DNA from 3 places in the Clavibacter capsici genome. Region 2 is predicted to be linked to each of the others. Evidence: predicted binding sites of a transcription regulator. Region 2 holds the regulator's gene; each other region holds the start of a gene.

Region 1 (5,230 bases), 550 kb from region 2:
GACGGCGGCGACCATGCCGATCCCCTTCATCACGGTGCGCGAGGCGCTCGGGGCGCGGAGCCGGCCGTGGCGGGCGATGCCGCGGACGCGGGCCCGGTCGGCGCGGGTCCTCTGGGGGGCGTGCTGCATGGGGGGATCTCTCGTCGCCGGGCGGGGAGCGCCGGGCGCGGGCACCCGGATCCTCCACAGGGTAACCGAGGGCGGTGGAGAGTCCGCCCGGCGCGCGGACGGATGCGCTACGCCCCCGCGGGCTCGCCGTCGCGCAGGTGGGCGTCGAGGAACGCGTCGATCCGCCGCCACGCGTCCTCCGCCGACGCGGGCTCGGGGCCCATCCCGACCGCGCGCAGCACCGGACGGAGCAGCCGCGGCCCCGACTCGGCGTCGTTCAGGAAGGCGTGCCCGGCATCCGGGTACTCGCGCACGTCGTGGTCGATCCCGTGCGCGACGAGGGCGGCCTCGAGCCGGTCGGCGGATCCGGCCAGCTGCCGGTCGCGCCCGCCGTAGCTCGCGACGATCGGGCACGCGCCGTCGAGCACGCCGTCGAGGTCGTCGGGGAGCATGCCGTAGTTGACGCTCGACGCGTCGAAGCCGCGGGAGGCCGCCGCGAGGGCGAACCCGCCGCCCATGCAGAAGCCGATGACGCCCACGCGACCCGTGCAGTCGGCGCGGGCGAGGAGCGCGCGGCGGGCGGACTCGACGTCGACGAACGCGCGGCCCTCCCCCGCCGCGAGCGTGCGGAAGGTCGCGACCAGGCAGCGGCGCGCGCCGCCCGCGGAGAAGAGGTCGGGCATGAGCGCGAGGAAGCCGGCCTCGGCGAGCCGCTCCGCCTGGCGGCGCATGACGTCAGTGACGCCGAAGGCCTCGTGCACCACGACGACCGCGGGCCAGGGGCCGTCGCCGTCGGGCACCGCGAGGACGCCGTGCAGGCCGGGCGACGCCCCGGGTCCGGCGGCGGGCAGGGGGATCTCGGTGAGCGTCACGGGCATGCCCTCACGCTAGGGCGCGCCGTGGGCGCCGCCCCCGGGAGGCGACGACGCCCAGCGAGCCGTCATACGGGAGGCCGACGCGGCCCGGTCAGCGCCAGGCGGTCGGCCCCGCGGATCCGGCGCGGTACTCGGCCATGGGCACGCGGTCGCCCTTCCAGGCGCGCATGACGGGCGCGACGATGCGCCAGCACCGCTCGGCCACGTCGCCGCGGACCGAGAGGCGCGGGTCGCCGGCGAGGATCCCGTCGAGCACCTCGCCGTACGGGGTGAGCTCGGGCTGGGCGAACTCCGCGCGGAAGGTGGACTGGGTGAGCGTGAAGGGCTCGCCGGTGCCGTCCATGGTGACCTCGAGCGAGATGCCGTCGGGCTTCAGGTCGATGACGAGCCGGTCGGGCCGGGCCGAGCCGTGGAGGCCGCGCGGCAGGTGCGCCACGGGCTTGAACGTGACGACGATGCGCTTCGACGCCTCCTTGAGCGCCTTGCCCGACCGCAGCCGGAACGGCACGCCCGCCCAGCGCGCGTTCGCGACACCGAAGGTGACCTCCGCGAGCGTCTCCGTCTCGTTGGCCGGATCCACCCCCTCCTCCTTGGCGTAGGCGGGGATGCGGGTGCCGTCGACCGTGGCGCCCGTGTAGCGGGCGCGGCGGCTGTGCGCGACGGGGTCGTTGTCCCAGACCTCCGTGGCGCGGAGGACCGAGGCGATGTTCGAGCGCAGGTCGTCCGGGTCGATGCTCGCGGGCGGCTCCATCGCGAAGACCGCGAGCACCTGCAGCAGGTGGCTCTGGATCATGTCGACCAGCGCGCCCGACTTGTCGTAGTAGGCGGCGCGGCCCTCGAGCGCGAGCGTCTCGTCGTAGAGGATCTCGACCTTCTCGATGTCCCTGGCGCTCCACACCGACTCGAAGAACCGGTTGGCGAAGCGCAGCGACACGAGGTTGAGCACCGTGGAGAGGCCGAGGAAGTGGTCGGTGCGGTGGATGCGGTCCTCCGGCACGAGCTTCAGCAGCTGGCGGTTGAGCTGGGCGGCCGTGCGGCTGTTCGAGCCGAAGGGCTTCTCGAGCGCCAGCGTGGTGCCCTCCGGCAGGTCGAGCTGCTCGAGCTTCTCGCACACCGCGATGGAGATGGCCGGCGGCAGCGCGAAGTACAGGGCCGGCGCGCCCTCGCACGCCTCGAGGATGCGCTTCAGGTCGTCGAGGTCCGTGGGGTCGGCCTGGATGTACTTCGTCGACGAGACGATGCTCGCCGCCCGGCGCCCCGTGGCCTCCACGGAGTCGAACGCGGTCTTGACCGTCCTCGTCCACTCCTGGGGCGACCGTTCGCTCCGGCCGGTGCCGATGAGCTGGATCCGCCGCCCCCGATCGCTCGCCACGAGGCTGCCGAGACCCGGCAGGAGGAGGCGTTCCGTGAGGTCGCCGCTGGCGCCGAGGATGACGAGGGTGGAGGGTTCGCTGGTCATCCTCCGAGACTACGGGTCGCGGCCGTCGGGCAGCCGACCTACACTGGGCGAGTCGAACATCCGTTCGAACATCGCGCTCGGGAGGGCGCGGCGGATCCGTCGGGAGGCGTGCGTGAGCTTCACCCACCTGCACGTCGCGTCCGCGTTCTCCGCCCACCACGGCACCACGGCGCCCGAGGCGCTCGTCGACCGGGTCGCGTCCGAGGGGGCGTCGGCCGCGGCGATCACCGACCGCGACGGGCTGTACGGCGCCGTCCGCCACATCCGCCGCTCGATCGCCGCGGGGGTCTCCCCCGTCGTGGGCGCGGAGCTCGGGCTCACGGGCGACCACCCCGGGCGGATCACGGTGCTCGCGCACGGCGGCACGCACGGCCAGGGCTGGGCGGCGCTCAGCCGGCTCATCAGCGCGAGCCACGGCCGGGGCACGGCGCGCAGCACCGCCCGGAGCGCCCAGGCGGGCATCCAACGCACCCGGCCGCCCGCCTTCCTCCTCGGCGAGGACGGACCGGTCGGCACGGTCATGCTCGGGCCCGACTCGGACGTGGGCCGCGCGGTCGCGGCCGGCGACCACGCGCTCGCATCCCGGCACCTCGCCGAGTGGGCGCGCCTCCTGCCGGGCGCGATCGCGGTCGAGGTGGTCTGCCACTTCACCGAGCCCGGCGAGTCCGCGAGCCTCCGCCACGCGGCCCGGATGCTGGAGCTCGCCGACGCGCATCGCGTCCCGGCCGTGCTCACCAACGCGGTCCGCTACCTCGAGCCCGACGACGCGCTCACGGGCGACGTGCTCGACGCCGCGGGGACGCTGCGCCCGCTGGGGTCGTTCCGGCCGCAGCCCAACGGCCAGGCGTGGCTGAAGACCCCGAAGGAGATGCAGGCGATCGCGCGCGAGATCGCCGGCACCTCCTCCCTCGACCGCCGCGCCGGGGAGGCCCTGCTGCGCGCCACCGAGGAGCTGGCGGACCGGTGCCGGCTGGATCCCGACGCCGACCTCGCCTGGCGGAAGCCCAAGCTGCCGGAGAAGTCGGTCATCGGCGTCACGGGCGACCCGGACGAGGCGCTGTGGCGGAAGGCCGAGGCCGGCGTCACCGAGCGGTTCGGGCACGTGGACGAGGCGATGCGGCAGCGCGTGCTCGCCCGCATGCGCACCGAGCTCCAGACCATCACGGGCTTCGGCTTCGCCACCTACTTCCTCACGGTCGCCGACGTGTGCTCCCTCATGCGCGACATGGGCGTGCGCAACCAGGCGCGCGGATCCGGCGCGGGCAGCCTCGTCAACTACCTGCTGCGCATCTCCAACGTCGACCCGCTCGAGCACGACCTCCTGTTCGAGCGCTTCCTCGGCAAGGTGCGCTCGACGCTGCCGGACATCGACATCGACGTGGAGTCCGCGCGCCGGCACGAGGTGTACCACCGCGTGTTCGAGAGGTACGGGAGCAACCGGGTCACGCTGCTGTCGATGCAGAACACCTACCGGGCCCGCGGCGCCGCGCGCGACGCGGGGCTCGCGCTCGACCTCGACGAGCAGCAGATCGACTTCATCGCCAAGAACATCTGGCGGTTCAACGCGCGCGAGTTCCGGGCGGTGCTCGAGACGAAGCCGGAGCTGAAGCCCATCGCCGACCTCGTGCGCGACGACCCGAGCATCGACCTGCTGGTCGACCTCACCGAGCGGCTCGACCGGCTCCCCCGCCACATCTCCATGCACCCGTGCGGCGTGATCCTCGGCGACTCCGACCTGCTCAGCACGAGCCCCGTGCAGCCGAGCGGCATGGGCCTGCCGATGAGCCAGTTCGACAAGGACGACATCGACGACATGGGGCTGCTCAAGCTCGACATCCTGGGCGTGCGGATGCAGAGCACCATGGCGTACGCGCTGGACGAGATCCACCGCATCCACGGCGCGCGCTCGGCGGTCGCGGGCGGCATCCCGGTCGACGCGCGCTACGTGCACCGCGACGGGCGCATCGAGCTCGACGAGATCCCGCACGACGACGAGGAGACCTTCGCCGCCATCCGCACCACGCACACGCTGGGCATGTTCCAGATCGAGTCGCCGGGGCAGCGCGAGCTCATCGGCAAGATGCAGCCGGACGTCTACGAGGACCTCATCGCCGACATCTCGCTGTTCCGGCCGGGGCCCATGAAGGGCAACATGGTCGCGCCGTTCCTCGACACGAAGCACGGCATCACCCGGCCCGACTACCTGCACCCGCGGTTCGCGCCGTTCCTCGCGCCCACGTTCGGCGTCGTGATCTACCACGAGCAGGTCATCCGGATCTTCGCCGACTGCATGCAGGTCTCCCTCGCCGAGGCCGACGAGCTGCGCCGCAACATGGAGCGCATGGACACGGTGGTCGAGCAGGCCTTCCGGGAGCGCACGTCCGCGCACGTCGACGGCCGCACGGGGCGGCGCCCCTTCTCGGACGCCGACGTCGAGCGCATCTGGAAGGCGCTGAAGGGCTTCGGCTCGTTCGGCTTCTGCAAGGCGCACGGCGCGGCCTTCGCGCTGCCCACCTGGCAGAGCGCGTGGCTGAAGACCCACTACCCGGCGGAGTTCCTCGCGGGGATCCTCACGCACGACCCCGGCATGTACCCCAAGCGCCTGCTCCTCACCGAGGCGCGCCGGATGGGCGTGCCCGTGCTGCCGCTCGACGTGAACCGCTCCACGGGCGTCTACCGCGTGGAGCGCGTGGAGGGCGAGGCGACCACGGCGCGCACGCGCATCGGCGAGCTGGGGATCCGGCTGTCGCTGCAGGACGTGCACGGCATGAGCGAGGCGGAGATGGAG
Region 2 (5,230 bases):
CGCCCGCTCGTTCACGTCGACCGCCCACACGGTGGCCGACGGCGACCGCATCGCCAGATCGAGCGCCACCGGACCCCAGCCGCAGCCCACGTCCAGCAGGTGCCCCTCCCGAGGGGGCTCCGGGACGGTGCGCAGCAGCACCAGGGTCCCCTGGTCGACGTGCTCGGGGCTGAAGACGCCGCCGGCGGTCTCGACGTCGACCGTCCGTCCGCCCAGCTCGGCCGTGATCGTGCGGGTGCGCAGGGGACCGGCCGGCGACGAGGAGAAGTAATGCGCGTCGGCCATGCACGGGACGATACCGGACGCCGACGCTACGATGGGAGCACATGACAACGCACGACGAGCACGACCACGAGCCCGCGGACACGACGACGACGTCCACCGAGAACACCGCCGGGGACGACGTCGTCGCGCGCGTCCTCGCCCGGGCGGAGAACCGGTCCGCCGGCTACGCCCTCTTCCGCGGATCCGGCGCGCAGGCGCTCTCCGCCACCCCCGACACCGAGCAGGGCTCGGACGGGGACCAGACCGAGCGCGCCGACCGGCAGGCGCTCCGCCGGGTCGCCGGGCTCTCCACGGAGCTCGAGGACGTCACCGAGGTCGAGTACCGGCAGCTGCGCCTCGAGAACGTCGTCCTCATCGGCGTGTACTCGCAGGGCTCCGTCGACGACGCCGAGAACAGCATGCGCGAGCTCGCGGCCCTCGCCGAGACCGCGGGAGCCGTGGTGCTCGACGGCCTGCTGCAGCGGCGTCCCACCCCGGATCCCAGCACCTACTTCGGCAGCGGCAAGGCCGAGGAGCTGCGCGCGCTCGTGGCCGCCGTCGGCGCCGACACCGTCATCGCGGACACCGAGCTCGCCCCGAGCCAGCGGCGCGCCCTCGAGGACGTGGTCAAGGTCAAGGTCATCGACCGCACCGCCGTCATCCTCGACATCTTCAGCCAGCACGCCAAGAGCCGCGAGGGCAAGGCGCAGGTCGAGCTGGCGCAGCTCCAGTACCTCCTGCCGCGCCTGCGCGGCTGGGGCGACTCGATGTCGCGCCAGGCCGGTGGTCAGGTCGGCGGCGCCGGTGCCGGCATGGGATCCCGCGGGCCCGGTGAGACCAAGATCGAGCTCGACCGTCGCCGCATCAACACGCGCATGGCGAAGCTCCGCAAGCAGATCGCGGGGATGAAGCCCGCGCGCGACACGAAGCGCGCCAACCGCGACCGCAACGCCGTGCCGTCCGTGGCGATCGTGGGCTACACGAACGCCGGCAAGTCGTCGCTGCTCAACCGCGTGACGAAGGCGGGCGTGCTCGTCGAGAACGCCCTGTTCGCGACCCTCGACGCCACGGTCCGCAAGACCGAGACCGACCAGGGGCAGCTGTACACGCTCGCCGACACCGTCGGGTTCGTGCGGAACCTCCCGCACCAGCTGGTCGAGGCGTTCCGGTCGACGCTCGAGGAGCTCGCGGACTCCGACGTGCTCGTGCACGTCGTGGACGCGTCGCACCCGGATCCCGCGGCGCAGCTCGCGACCGTGCACGAGGTCATCGCCGAGGTGGACGCCTCCGCCATCCCCGAGATCGTCGTGTTCAACAAGAGCGACCTCGCCTCGGACGACGACCGCGTCGTCCTCCGCGGACTCGCTCCGCAGGGCGTGTTCGTGTCGGCCCGCACGGGCGAGGGCGTGGAGGAGCTGCGTCGCCGCATCGCGGACCTGCTCCCGCAGCCCACCATCGAGGTCGACCTGCTCGTGCCCTTCGAGCACGGGGAGATCGTGGCGATGCTGCACGACGGCGCCAAGGTGCTGGAGACCTCGTACGTGGAGGAGGGGACGCGCGTGCGCGCCCTCGTCACGGCCGAGCAGGAGGCGCAGGTCCAGGCCTACGCGGTGGTGCCCGCGGTCTGATCCACGCACCCGCCCCGCACGCACGAGAGCGGCCGATCCCCTCGGGGACCGGCCGCTCTCGTGCGTGGGGGGGCGTCGTGATCAGACGGAGCGCATGACCGCCACGACCTTGCCGACGACCTCGGCGAAGTCGCCGAGGATGGGCTCGAACGCGCTGTTCCGCGGCAGGAGCCAGGTGTGGCCGTCGCGCTGGCGGAAGACCTTGACGGTGGCCTCGTCGTCGAGCATGGCCGCGACGATGTCGCCGTTCTCCGCGGTCTTCTGCTGGCGCACGACGACCCAGTCGCCGTCGCAGATGGCCGCGTCGATCATGGAGTCGCCGACGACCCGGAGCATGAAGAGGTCCCCCTTGCCCACGAGCTGGCGGGGGAGGGGGAAGACCTCCTCGACCATCTGCTCCGCGGTGATGGGGATGCCCGCCGCGATGCGGCCGACCATGGGCACCATGGCGGCGTCGCCCACGGGTGTGGCGGGCTCGCCGGTCTCCGCGGCTCCCGAACCCGGCAGGTCGATGAGGACCTCGAGCGCGCGCGGGCGGTTGGGGTCGCGGCGGAGGTAGCCGGAGAGCTCGAGCTGGTTGAGCTGGTGGGTGACGCTGGAGAGCGAGGCGAGGCCGACCGCATCGCCGATCTCCCGCATGCTCGGCGGGTAGCCCTGGCCGGCGATGGTGCGCTGGATGAACTCCAGGATCGAGATCTGCTTGTCGCTGAGGCTCTTGCGGCGCCTGGTCGCGCCGCCTCCCGCCGCTCGCTCGTCCGTCATGCCACGGCCCGCCTCTCGTCGCCGACGCCCCGGGCGGCGCGACGACCCGGCGGGCCGACGCCCTCGCGGGGGCAATGTCGGTGGTGCCCGGTGGAATGGACACCAGGCACTCGAAACTGTATCCAGCCGGCGCACCTCGTACAAACACCTGTTCGAGCGTGTCGCGGGCCCGGACGCCGGATCGGGGCGATGAGGGCTTGCGGAGGGCTCGTTTCGAATGTATGTTCGGAACACAGCTTCGCACCCGGCTCTCCCGGCCGAGAGCCGGGTGCGAGCTGCCCGACCCGCATCGCATGCCGTACCGCACTGCATCGCCGGGCGCGTCGCATCGACGCCCCACCGTCTCGCACGAGAGGTCACCATGAACACCGCAGCAGCATCCACCGCCCTCCCCGCCGCCCCCGTCGCGGAGGCCGCCGTCACGCCCCGCACGCGCCTGCGCATCACGCGTCGCGGCCGCATCGTCCTCACGGCGCTCGTCGCCGCTCCGCTCGCGCTCGGCGCCGGGCTCGTCGCCCTCAACGGCGGTGCGGCCGTGGCGTCGAAGGACGCGTCGGGAGCCACCTTCCAGTACGTCACCGTGTCGAGCGGGCAGTCCCTGTGGGACCTCGCCGAGGAGATCGCGCCGAGCGCCGACCCGCGTGACGTCATCGCGTCGGTCGTCGACCTCAACCGCCTCCCCACGTCGGACGTGGCCGCGGGCCAGCAGCTCGCGGTCCCCGCGCAGTACGCGCGCTGACCCCGTCCCGCACCCCGCGTCGTCGGGGTGCGACGCGGCGTATCCCGTACGGCCTCGACTCCCGGTAGCGGCCGGGAGCGGGGGCCATCCGCTCGGAACCGATCGGTAGCATGGAGGTCATGAGCACCCTCGCGCGCACCGCGCACGTCACGCGGCAGACCAGCGAGTCCCGCATCGATCTCCAGCTCGACCTCGACGGCACCGGTGCCTCCGAGATCAGCACGTCGGTGCCGTTCTACGACCACATGCTGACCGCGTTCGCGAAGCACTCGCTGACCGACCTCAAGGTCACCGCCACCGGCGACACGCACATCGACGTGCACCACACGGTGGAGGACGTCGGCATCGTCCTCGGCCAGGCCATCCGCGAGGCGCTCGGCGACAAGTCGGGCATCGCCCGCTTCGGCGACGCGCTCGTCCCGCTCGACGAGGCGCTCGTGCAGTCGGTGGTCGACATCTCCGGGCGTCCGTTCCTCGTCCACTCGGGCGAGCCCGCCGGCTTCGAGATGCACCTCATCGGCGGCCACTTCACCGGATCCATGGTCCGCCACGTCTTCGAGGCCATCACGTTCCACGCCGGGCTCACCGTGCACGTCACGGTCCTCGGCGGGCGCGACCCGCATCACATCGCCGAGGCCGAGTTCAAGTCGTTCGCGCGCGCGTTCCGGCAGGCCAAGGAGCTCGACCCGCGCGTGTCCGGCATCCCGTCCACCAAGGGCGCGCTGTGACGCGGCCCTCGGTCGTCGTCCTCGACTACGGCAGCGGCAACGTGCACTCCGCCGTCAAGGCCCTCGAGCTCGCCGGTGCCGACGTCGAGCTGACGGGCGACCCGAAGCGCGCGCACGAGGCCGACGGCCTCCTCGTCCCCGGCGTCGGCGCGTTCTCCGCGGTGATGACCGCGCTCCGGGCCGCGGGCGGCGACCGCGTGGTCGACCGGCGCCTCGCCGGCGGGCGCCCGGTGCTCGGCATCTGCGTCGGCATGCAGGTCATGTTCGACCGCGGCGTCGAGCGCGACGTCGACGTCGCCGGGCTGGGGGAGTGGCCGGGCACGGTCGACCGCATCCGGTCCGAGGTCCTCCCGCACATGGGCTGGAACACGGTCGAGGTCCCCGAGGGCTCCGCGCTGTTCGCCGGGCTCGAGGAGGAGCGGTTCTACTTCGTGCACTCCTACGCGGCGCGCACGTGGGGGATCGACCCGCTCCCTCCGCTGCCCGCCCCGCGCGTCACCTGGGCGACCCACGGCGAGCCGTTCGTCGCCGCCGTCGAGAACGGCCCGCTCTCCGCCACGCAGTTCCACCCCGAGAAGTCGGGGGAGGCCGGCATCCGGCTGCTCTCGAACTGGCTCGGGACCCTGCGCGCCACCTGACCCGCCCAGCCCCACCCGCACCCGCCGTCGCCGACGGCTCCGCACGCCCGCACGCCCGATCGATGGAAGGCCCCATGAGCGAGTTCACCAGCACCCCCCGCCTCACCCTCCTGCCCGCCGTCGACGTGGCGGGCGGCCAGGCCGTCCGCCTCACCCAGGGCGCGGCCGGCACCGAGACCGGGTACGGCGACCCCGTCGACGCGGCCCGCGACTGGGCCGAGCAGGGCGCCGAGTGGCTGCACCTCGTCGACCTCGATGCCGCGTTCGGTCGCGGTGACAACCTCTCCGTCATCTCGCGCGTGATCCGCGCCATCGACGGCGTGCAGATCGAGCTGTCCGGCGGCATCCGCGACGACCGCTCGCTCGACGTGGCCCTCGAGAGCGGCGCCACGCGCATCAACCTCGGCACCGCCGCGCTGGAGAACCCCGAGTGGGCCGCCAGCGTCATCGCGCAGCACGGCGAGGCCGTCG
Region 3 (5,230 bases), 550 kb from region 2:
ACCAGCGAACCACGACCGGCGCCGATCGGCCGCACCGGGGCGTCCGCTGACGCCACTTCGTAATGAATCGATCCTTCCGCGGACAGTCCCCGGATGCCGCGCCCGCGTCCCTGGCCGTCGGGGGCGTCGACCAGTATGGAGGGCATGACGCGCATCCTCGCCCGGGCCATGACCGCCGACGACCTGGTCGACCTGCTCGACGTGGACCACGCGGGAGACGCCGTGCCGGCGCCCTCCTGGCGCATCGTCCCCGGGCAGCGCGTCGCCGTCCTGGTGGACACGCTCCCCCGCCGCGCCGAGGGCGACACGGAGGACCAGGTGCCCGTGCGCCGGCTCGAGTCGGCGCGCTGGGGCCTCGTCCCCGCGGGATCCGCCGGGCCGGACCAGGGCCCGCCGCTCGCCGAGGTGCCCGCCGAGCAGCTGGCCTCCCGCCCGGAGCTCCTGCAGGCGCTGGTCTCGCGGCGCGCCGCGATCCCCGTCTCCGGCTACTACGAGCACCACGAGACCGACGACGGCCTCCGCACCCCGTACCTGGTGGGCGCGGGCGACGGCCTCGTCCTGCTGGCGGCCCTCTACGAGTGGTGGCGGGACCCGTCGCGCGCCGCGGACGACCCGGCCCGCTGGGTGCTCAGCTGCGCCGTCCTCACCCGGCCGGCCGCCGGCACGGTGGAGGCGCTCGCGGAGCGCATGCCCGTGGTGCTCTCCCCCGACGTCGTCGAGGAGTGGCTCGACCCCACGGCCGAGGGCTCCCCGGACCTGCTGCGTGCGGTCGCCGCGCAGGCGGAGGACGTGATCGAGCAGCTGGCGATGGACGAGGTCGGCCCCGGCCTCGACCAGGGCGCGCCCGACACCGCGGAGCTCGCCCGACCCGTGTGACGCGCGGAGCCGGTCCCCGGGTCTGGTTGACTGAGCCCGTGGCCCCCTCCTCGAAGAAGAAGAAGCACGCGACCCGCACGCTCCTCGAGTCGCCGGCCGCCGCGCCCGTGCTGCACCGGGCGGCGCGCATCGAGGACCGCATCCACGAGATCCGCGAGGGCCGCGCTCGCAAGCGCGGGCTCACCCCCACCGTCATCCCGTACGCGGGCTACGGGTCCGTGCGCTGGGTGCGCGTGCTCTGCCGCGTCCTCCTCACCGATCCGAAGAGCCGACGCGCGCTCGCGGGCGACAAGAGCGTGCGCGGCTGGCGCAGCTTCACGAGCGTGCCGCTCACCGACGTCGACGTCACCGTGGAGATCGACGGCACCGAGCACCACGTGCGCGCGGACCGCGGCGGCGTCGTGGACGTGGTCGTCGAGGCGACCCTGCCGAGCGGCTGGCACACCATCCGCCTCCGCGCGCAGGGCTCGGAGACGGTCGAGGCGCCGGTGTTCGTCGTGGGCGACGACGTGCGCACCGGGATCCTCAGCGACATCGACGACACCGTCATGGTCACCGCGCTCCCCCGCCCCTTCCTCGCGGCGTGGAACACCTTCGTGCTCGACGAGCACGCGCGCACCCCCACGCCCGGCATGGCCGTGCTCTACGAGCGGCTCCGCCTGCAGCACACGGGCGCGCCCGTCCTCTACCTCTCCACGGGCGCGTGGAACGTGGCACCGACGCTCACCCGGTTCCTGTCGCGGAACCTCTACCCGCCGGGCCCGATCCTCCTCACCGACTGGGGCCCCACGGTCGACCGGTGGTTCCGCAGCGGGATGGAGCACAAGCGCCTGAACCTGCAGCGGCTCGCGGAGGAGTTCCCGCACGTGAAGTGGATCCTCGCGGGCGACGACGGCCAGCACGACGAGCTCCTCTACGGCGAGTTCGCCGAGCACCACCCCGACAACGTCGAGGTCGTCCTCATCCGCCAGCTGAGCGCCGGCGAGGCCGTGCTCGCGGGCGGCCGCGCCAAGGCCGAGAAGCGCACGCTCGACAGCAGCGTGCCGTGGGTCTACGCCCCCGACGGCGCGAGCCTCCTCGCGCAGCTCGACGACCTCGGGCTCGCCGACGACTCCGGCACGCGCATCGGCACCTAGCCGCGGCGTCGCCCACGACGACGAGGGCCCCGCAGGATCTCCTGCGGGGCCCTCGTGCGTGCGGGACGGATCAGACGGCGTCGGTGAGCGCCTGGAACTCGTCGTCGGTGAGCTCGATGCCCGCCGCGGCGATGTTGTCCTCGACGTGCCCGACCGACTTGGTGCCGGGGATCGGCAGCATGACGGGCGAGCGGCGGAGGAGCCACGCGAGCGCCAGCTGGGACGGGCTCGCGTCGTGCTGCTTCGCGAGGGCGTCGAGCGGGCCGCCGTCCTTCGCGAGCTCGCCGGTCGCGAGCGGGAACCACGGGATGAAGGCGAGGCCCTCGGCCTCGGCGTACTCGAGCAGCGGCTCGGCGTCGCGCTTGGCGAGGTTGAAGAGGTTCTGCACGGAGACGATCTCGGCGATGCCGCGCGCGGCCTTCACGTCGTCGACGGAGACCTCGGACAGGCCGATGTGGCGGATCTTGCCCTCGGACTGCAGCTCCTTGAGGACGCCGATCTGGTCCTCCAGCGGCACGGCCGGGTCGATGCGGTGCAGCTGGTACAGGTCGATGCGCTCGAGGCCGAGGTGGCGGAGGCTCAGCTCGGCCTGCTGGCGCAGGTACTCGGGGCGGCCGACCGGGCGCCAGTCGCCGGGGCCGGGGCGCGTGAGCCCGCCCTTGGTGGCGACGACGACGTCGTCGGCGTAGGGGTGCAGCGCCTCCTTGAGGAGCTCCTCCGCGACGAACGGGCCGTAGGAGTCGGCGGTGTCGAAGAACGTGACGCCGAGCTCGGCGGCGCGGCGGATGACGCGGACGGCCTCGGCCGGATCCTCGGGGGCGCCCCAGACGCCCTCGCCGGTCAGCTGCATGGTGCCGTAGCCGAGCCGGACGACGGGCAGGTCGCCGCCGATGGTGAACGTGCCGGATGCCTCGGCAGGACGGGTGGTGGTGTCGGTCATGTGGACCCTCCTCGGGTGTCGATGACGAGGGGGCGTCTGCCGCCCTCGGGACACCGGGGCCAACGCGCCGACCCGCCGATCCATGCCCGATGCGCCGGAAGAGGACGAGACCCTCAGGCTCCGGTCGAGGGTGAGGTGGATCCGCCCGCTCCCCTCGTGGATGTCGGCGGGCGTTCCTACACTCGGATCAGACGTTCGAACATCCGTTCGAACGCGGGAGCGCGGCCGGCGCGGGCGAGAGGAGCGGCACCATGCGGATCGACGAGGACGTGGAGGTCGAGCTCTCCGGAGACGGGTCGCCGCTGCGGTTCACCTGGCGGGGCGTGGTCTACGGGGTGGTCAGCTCCCCCGAGCGGTGGATCGCGCGGGTCGACTGGTGGCAGCGCACGGGCCGCGCGCCCCGCGGCGCGAGCGCGCACCTGCTCGAGCTGTCGATGTGGCGCGTCGAGGCCGTGCCGCTCACCACGGGCGCGCGGCGGGTCGACGGCTCGTTCGACCTCAGCGTCGACGCGCGCGGTCGCTGGTCGCTGGTCACGGCGTCGGACGAGGAGCTCGACGTGCGCCTGTTCGCCTGAGGCCGGGGAATAGCGGAGGGCGCACGCGCCTTGCACCAGATCGGCGCCGCGCACGGCGCCCGCTCGCGATCACCCGGACCGCGGCGCACGGAGGGGACCCGCATGGCGGCACTCGAGTGGCTGTTCGACGCGCAGCTCCGCATCGGCGACCAGGTCGTGCTCTGGCGCGAGATCGTCGGCAACCTCTTCGGCCTGGCCAGCGCCCTCGGCGGCATGCGCCGCAAGGTCTGGGCGTGGCCCGTCGGCATCGTCGGCAACGTGCTGCTCTTCACCGTCTTCCTCGGCGCGGTCTTCGGCACGCCGAACCCCGTGAACCTCCTCGGCCAGGCCGGCCGACAGGTCATGTTCATCGCCGTGTCGGTCTACGGCTGGTACCGCTGGCAGCAGGCCCGGCACGGCGGCGCGCCCGTCGTGCCGCAGTGGGCGTCCGGACGCGAGCGCGTCCTGCTCGTCGTCGCGCTCGTCGGCGGCACCGCGATCCTCACGCCCGTCTTCCGGGCGCTCGGCTCCTACGAGCCCGTGTGGGCCGACGCCTGGATCTTCGTCGGCTCGCTCCTCGCCACCTACGGCATGGCCAAGGGCTGGGTCGAGTTCTGGCTCGTGTGGGTGGCCGTCGACCTCGTCGGCGTGCCCCTGCTGGTGAGCGCCGGCTACTACGCCTCCGCCTTCATGTACGTCTTCTACGGCGCGTTCACGCTCACGGGCTTCTTCGTCTGGATGCGCGCCCGCGGCACCGCGAGCCCCGCGGTCGAGACGGCCTTCCCGGATCCGCGCGTCGTCGAGGCACCCGCCGAGCGCTGACGCCGGGCCTCCACCCGGCGGGACGGTTCCCGTTCCCTAGCGGCCCTGGCCGTTGGAGCAGGTGGCCTGCGCGGCGGTCTGGCCGGTGATGCTCTGGTCGAGCACCTCCGCGGTCGGCGTCGGGGCGGGCGCCGGTGCGGATCCGTCGGTCGGCGTCGGCGACGGGGCCGCGGGCGGCGTCGTCGCACCCTCGCCCGGGACGCTGCCTGGCACGCTGCCGGCCTCGCCCGTCGCCGCGGGCTGGCCGAGCGAGAAGTCCGCGTCGGACGCGAGCAGGCTCACGAGCTGGGCCGCCGCCGGCGCGTCCGGCTGCACCCGGCCGTTGGCGAGCACGGTGCCCGGGTACTGGAGGAACACCACGTCGTCGAGCGGGATGTCCTTGAACGTGAGCGCCACCGAGACGAGCGTGTCGAGGTCGGCGAGCGAGGTCGACAGCTGCATGTTGTCGACGACGGCGCGCGCGATGCCGTAGAGCTTGGCGGGGTTCGTCAGCGTGTCGGAGCTCTTGATGGTGCGCACGAGCGCGCTCAGGAACACCTGCTGGTTGCCGATGCGCGAGATGTCGCTGCCGTCGCCCACGCCGTAGCGCGTGCGGAGGAACTGCACCGCCTCCTTGCCCTGGAGCGGGTGGATGCCGGGATCCAGCGCCAAGTCGGTCTTCTTGTCGTAGATGCCGTTGGCCACGCAGACCTCGACGCCGCCGACGGCGTTGGACATCTCGACCACGCCGTTGAACTGCACGACGCCGCCGTAGGGGATGTCGAGTCCGGTGAGGCCCTCGACCATCCGCACGGTGCACTCGAAGCCGCCGCGGGACAGCGACTCGTTGAGCTGGGCGCGCGCGCTGGCCGGGTACTTCGTGCCGTCGGGGCCCTCGCACTCCGGGATGGGGACGAGCATGT

Evidence for each region. Region 2 encodes LexA, which represses DNA repair genes until DNA is damaged. Its sites were predicted from a motif close to TCGAACANNTGTTCGA; they were not measured.
Region 1: AES38_RS07215 (DNA polymerase III subunit alpha) is a predicted target of LexA. The motif match lies at 2,495-2,510, and genes of this name have one in related genera.
Region 3: AES38_RS07240 (DUF6504 family protein) is a predicted target of LexA. The motif match lies at 3,148-3,163, and genes of this name have one in related genera.

Annotation. Positions count from the first base shown of each region.
Region 1 covers NZ_CP012573.1:1,530,197-1,535,426, reverse strand. Annotated here, with positions in the region: gene AES38_RS07230 (LCP family protein) at 1-129, opposite strand, end outside; gene AES38_RS07225 (dienelactone hydrolase family protein) at 237-986, opposite strand; gene AES38_RS07220 (glucose-6-phosphate dehydrogenase) at 1,075-2,442, opposite strand; gene AES38_RS07215 (DNA polymerase III subunit alpha) at 2,555-5,230, shown strand, end outside.
Region 2 covers NZ_CP012573.1:2,082,362-2,087,591, reverse strand. Annotated here, with positions in the region: gene AES38_RS09820 (class I SAM-dependent methyltransferase) at 1-285, opposite strand, end outside; gene hflX (GTPase HflX) at 327-1,892, shown strand; gene lexA (transcriptional repressor LexA) at 1,974-2,654, opposite strand; gene AES38_RS09805 (hypothetical protein) at 3,016-3,393, shown strand; gene hisB (imidazoleglycerol-phosphate dehydratase HisB) at 3,513-4,121, shown strand; gene hisH (imidazole glycerol phosphate synthase subunit HisH) at 4,118-4,759, shown strand; gene priA (bifunctional 1-(5-phosphoribosyl)-5-((5-phosphoribosylamino)methylideneamino)imidazole-4-carboxamide isomerase/phosphoribosylanthranilate isomerase PriA) at 4,834-5,230, shown strand, end outside.
Region 3 covers NZ_CP012573.1:1,535,713-1,540,942, reverse strand. Annotated here, with positions in the region: gene AES38_RS07255 (SOS response-associated peptidase) at 145-876, shown strand; gene AES38_RS07250 (App1 family protein phosphatidate phosphatase) at 915-2,012, shown strand; gene AES38_RS07245 (aldo/keto reductase) at 2,083-2,952, opposite strand; gene AES38_RS07240 (DUF6504 family protein) at 3,204-3,527, shown strand; gene pnuC (nicotinamide riboside transporter PnuC) at 3,630-4,328, shown strand; gene AES38_RS07230 (LCP family protein) at 4,365-5,230, opposite strand, start outside.